DNA from 2 places in the Shewanella sp. Actino-trap-3 genome. Region 2 is predicted to be linked to the other one. Evidence: riboswitches for the same ligand, from Rfam matches in the RefSeq annotation. Region 2 holds a riboswitch; the other holds the start of a gene.
What was found. Region 2 has a riboswitch for thiamine pyrophosphate ahead of thiC (phosphomethylpyrimidine synthase ThiC). Riboswitches for the same ligand answer to the same signal wherever they lie in the genome.

Region 1: another riboswitch for thiamine pyrophosphate. It lies ahead of CXF80_RS02025 (TonB-dependent receptor); the one in region 2 lies ahead of thiC (phosphomethylpyrimidine synthase ThiC).

The regions. Positions count from the first base shown of each region.
Region 1 covers NZ_PJCE01000001.1:452,041-454,532, forward strand. Annotated here, with positions in the region: gene CXF80_RS02015 (PaaI family thioesterase) at 1-333, shown strand, start outside; gene CXF80_RS02020 (YcfL family protein) at 396-788, shown strand; TPP riboswitch at 914-1,021, shown strand; gene CXF80_RS02025 (TonB-dependent receptor) at 1,079-2,492, shown strand, end outside.
Region 2 covers NZ_PJCE01000001.1:667,525-670,016, reverse strand. Annotated here, with positions in the region: gene thiC (phosphomethylpyrimidine synthase ThiC) at 1-1,239, opposite strand, end outside; TPP riboswitch at 1,449-1,548, opposite strand; gene CXF80_RS02925 (TonB-dependent receptor) at 1,814-2,492, shown strand, end outside.

The sequences.
Region 1 (2,492 bases), 220 kb from region 2:
GCCCGTTTTGGTGATGAGATGGTGTTTAGACTGCCCGCCAAAGATGACAATATTGGTAATCCTATTTTGCCGGCTATACACGGAGGGGTGCTTGCTGGGTTTATGGAAATGTCCGCTATTGTGCAGCTAATGGTATTTATGCAAGCCAAGAAAGTGCCTAAAATTGTCGATTTTTCAATTGATTATTTACGCGCAGGTTTGCATCAAGATACCTTTGCTGAATGTAAAATTACCCGTCAAGGCCGTCGTGTGGCAAATGTAAGCATGAACTGCTGGCAAACCAACCGAAAGCAACTTATTGCCACAGCACGAGCTCATTTTTTATTGGATTAGCCATGCCTTAAATCTTTATTAAGCCACGGCTTTAATTGCATCGGTTTTGAGAGGGATATTGTATGAAACTAGCTTCATTATGGTTTATCGCGACAACATTGCTATTGAGTGCCTGCGCGCATAATACCGCGGGCATCGCAGTGGATTCTGCGGGGCAAGTGAGGGTTGATAACTCATCGTTTGCTAATGAGGTCGCTGTGGTGGATATTTCAGCTATTATGATCGCTGATTTAATTAAAGCTTCAGCCTTAATTCAAAGTCAATCGAGTACTGACTTGCGCCTACAATATAAATTCACTTGGTTTGATGCCAGTGGATTGACGGTTGAAGATGAAGCAAGCAGTTGGAAGTCGATTAAATTACATGGCAAGCAGCAGTTACAAGTCAGTGCGGTTGCCCCCAATGCGCAAGCGACACGATTTGAGATTTATGTGCGTGAAACCTTCTCTTATTAATATCATCGCGACGTTATTGAAGAGGTTTACGTGATGTGACCAAGCCTGGTAGTTAATAAATTGCATCGTTACGTTATCAAATTGTATTTTTGCGAGTGTAATCATACAGGAGTTAGTTTATAATCGTGATCGCCAAGGGGTGTTCAGTAAAACCTGAACTGAGATGTCTGTATGACAAACCCTTAGAACCTGATCCGGCTTATACCGGCGTAGGAATGGGCCACACTATCGTTAGGTGCACCTCTTATTCTCTACTCTTGCCGGATCTCAAAATAATCATTTGAGGTCCTATGTTCACGATAAATCCTACTACGTTACACCAGACACCCATAGCATTAGCTGTTTTTGCAGCGTTAAGCTCGCCGATTGTTATGGCTAAAACTGCTGATATCGAAAGCGTCACCCCCGAATATGAAAAAATGGAAGTCATTATTGTTAATGCTGATTTTAGTAATATCAGTCTTGATAAAATGCCCTCTAGCGTGACCGTCATTGACGCTCAACAACTTGAAGATGAAGGCGCACAACATTTCGAAGATGTGCTTAACTCTATCGCTAACTTTAATTGGTCCGGCGGCAGCTCTCGTCCTAAATATTTTCAAATTCGCGGCGTTGGTGAGCAAGAACAATATCAAGGCGCACCTAACTCATCAGTTGGTTTTGTGGTCGATGACATCGACTTATCTGGCCTTGGTATGGTGTCGAGCATGTACGACATGCAGCAGGTGGAAGTCTTACGTGGTCCACAAGGCACCCAATATGGTGCCAACGCGTTAGCCGGATTAATTTACTTAAAAAGCAATGACCCCACTGAATCGTTTGAGCATGGTGCAAAAGTCAGCTTAGGTGATGATAATCTTGCTACTCTTTCTGGTTTCAGCTCCGGTCCGCTAAATGATTCAGGCAAATTGCTCTATCGAGTATCGTTAGAGCAACATAACCAAAACGGCTACCGTGACAACCTTTATCTTAATCGCGACGATACCAATGAACGTGACGAGTTAACTGCCAGAGCTAAATTACGTTGGTATGCTACTGACGATCTGCAAGTTGATTTAACCTTGTTACATGCAAATTTTGATAATGGCTATGATGTGTGGACATTGGATAATAATCGCAGCAACACCTTAACCGACCAACCCGGTATCGATACCCAAAAAACCACAGGGGCTGGGATTAAGTTTATTTATACTGGTGTGCAAACATTTGACTTCACCTCGTTAACCTCATTCGCGCAAACCAACCACCATAATGGTTATGATGGCGATTGGGCTAATTCCGATTATTGGGCAAGTAAAGCTTGTACGGCTTATGATGCCGATGGTGTCGTTAATGGTACCGAACCTTGTGTTTATGATTATACCTGGGATAAAGAGGGTGACCGCAAAACCTTAACTCAAGAGTTTCGTCTATCGTCAAAAAATGGCGGACGAATTTGGGCAGATAGCACCGACTGGTTAGTGGGTGTGTATGCGATGAATTTGAAAGAAGATAATGACTTATATTCAGAATACAACACTTATCCAGATGAAGTGCTGCAGTCAAGTTACGATGCGACCAACTATGCAGTATTTGGTCAGTTAGACAGTCATTTAGGCGATGATTATTTATTGTCTACAGGATTACGATTAGAGCGTCGTGATAGTGATTACAGTGACAGTAATAAGGATGGTTTTGCCCCGTCAGAAGATATGTGGGGGGGCC
Region 2 (2,492 bases):
GGTTTCTAATTCTGCAAATTGGGCTTCATCATTGGCATCTGCAATAGAGCCGGGGCGCATGCCATCGCCTAATGACAACGACACATCATATTGAGCACAAATTTGGCAAATATCGCGAAAATGTTCATATAAGAAACTTTCTTTATGGTGGCTTAAACACCACTTAGCCATAATAGAACCGCCACGCGACACAATACCGGTTAAGCGTTTAGCCGTCATCGGCACATAACGCAGTAACACGCCAGCGTGGATAGTAAAATAATCCACTCCCTGCTCAGCTTGTTCAATTAAGGTATCTCTAAACACTGACCAATTAAGATCTTCAGCAACCCCATTAACCTTTTCTAATGCTTGATAAATGGGGACTGTGCCAATAGGCACTGGAGAATTACGAATAAGCCATTCACGCGTTTCATGAATATAGCGTCCTGTCGATAAGTCCATTACCGTATCTGCGCCCCAACGAGTGGACCACACCAGTTTTTCAACTTCTTCTTCAATTGAAGATGTCACTGCTGAATTGCCAATATTGGCATTCACTTTAACCAAAAAGTTACGCCCAATAATCATAGGTTCAGTTTCTGGGTGATTAATATTAAGCGGAATAATCGCTCGACCTCGAGCCACTTCATCGCGAACAAATTCAGGGGTAATTAACTGGCCGATATGCGCGCCAAAAGCTTCCCCAGGTGCTTTTTGAGTCAGTACACTGTCTGTAACCTCACTGCGAGCCATGTTTTCACGAATGGCAATATACTCCATTTCTGGGGTGATAATGCCTTGGCGAGCATAGTGCATTTGGGTCACACATTTGCCTGTTTTAGCGCGCTTAGGGGCAACGAGAGCATCAAAACGTAAATAATCTACACCATCGTCGGCGAGTCTTTGCTGCGTAAAACCAGAACTTGCTGCGGATAATTGTTCGGTGTCAGCACGTTCATCAATCCAAGCTTGGCGAATTTTAGCCAAACCTTGGCGGACGTTGATATTGGCTCGGGGATCAGAATAAGCACCGGCACAGTCGTACACCATAATAGGCGGATTAGCTTGCTTGATGGGCTCGGCATCGCTGCCACCAATCACGGTATCAGATTGATTAACTTGGCGCATAGCGACATTAATGTCCGCGCGGCTGCCGGGTAAATAGACTTTTTCAGAATTAGGGTGTTGTAACGGTTTAAGGGTATCTATAAATTGTTGAGCGTTAGCTCGAGTTTGACGACGGTTTGGATTTGACATTAGCAACCTCATTATTAAGAGTAGAGTTGCTTGTCTGGAGAGGTGTTGATAGCAGCAGTGAACAATACAAACGCTATTGTTCACGTTAATAATCATATGTAAAAAATAGTAAAATAATAACCTGGCAGGATATCAAAACCGGTAAATAGACCCGGGATTAACCATCACTTACCCTCTTGTTAATACTTTATTTATCTTCCTCAATAATCATGATTATTACGCTTGTTTCCTTCGCAGGTTCTAGCCTGATCAGGTTCAACGGATCCCGAATAAACGGTCTCAGCCATAATGGCACTCCGACAAGATGTCCGCCAGTATAAGCAAACTTGTATCAAAATAACAAGACCTTAATGTGTAAATAGTACCAATATTATCACTTATCGGCGTAGTGGATAGCCTGACTCATGTGTCATTAAAATATTTACTAATTCTATGAAGCAAGTTTAAACAAAGGTGCGACAATATGCCGCATTTATTAAGTTTATTAGCAGGTTATAATTTTTTTCAAATCTCATATGTACCATTAACAGCATTCATCAATGGTACATATCCTTGACCGAAAAAGGTGATCGTTTTGACAAAATCGACTGAGCAAACACTTAATTTATTAAGCAATACTCCTTGGCTTTACTCATCAATCGCATTGGCGATCAGTGTTGCCATTACGCCACAAGTGATAGCTAAGCAGAACACTGCACAAGATAGCTCTCGCATTGAACACGTCACGGTACACGGACAACAAACTGCACATAAAGACCTGTTAGGCTCCGCAGAAAATCTACTCAAAAAACAAGGCGTCGATTTTTCACAAGCGGGTGGCGTATCAGCCTTACCTATTTTAAATGGCATGATGGGCGATCGCATTAAGATACTTATTGATGGCAGCGACATTACCGCATCATGTGCCAATCACATGAATCCGCCGCTCTCCTATGTGTCTGCAAATCAAATCAGTTCTGCACTGGTGGTCGCGGGGGTATCGCCTGTCAGTGCTGGCGGCGATAATATTGCCGGTGTGATAAAAATCAGTAGCTTAAATCCCATTTTTGCGAATAGCGATACGGTCATATGGCACAGCGGTAATGTGGCTGCAGGTTATCGCAGCGCTAGCGACGCCTTTTTAGCCGGTGTCAATGCGACCCTAGCAAGCAAAGAACTCAGTGTTAGTTATCAAGGCTCATTTGAAGATGCAAACAGCTATACCGATGGTCATGGCGATAAAGTATTAGACACGCTATATCAATCACAAAATC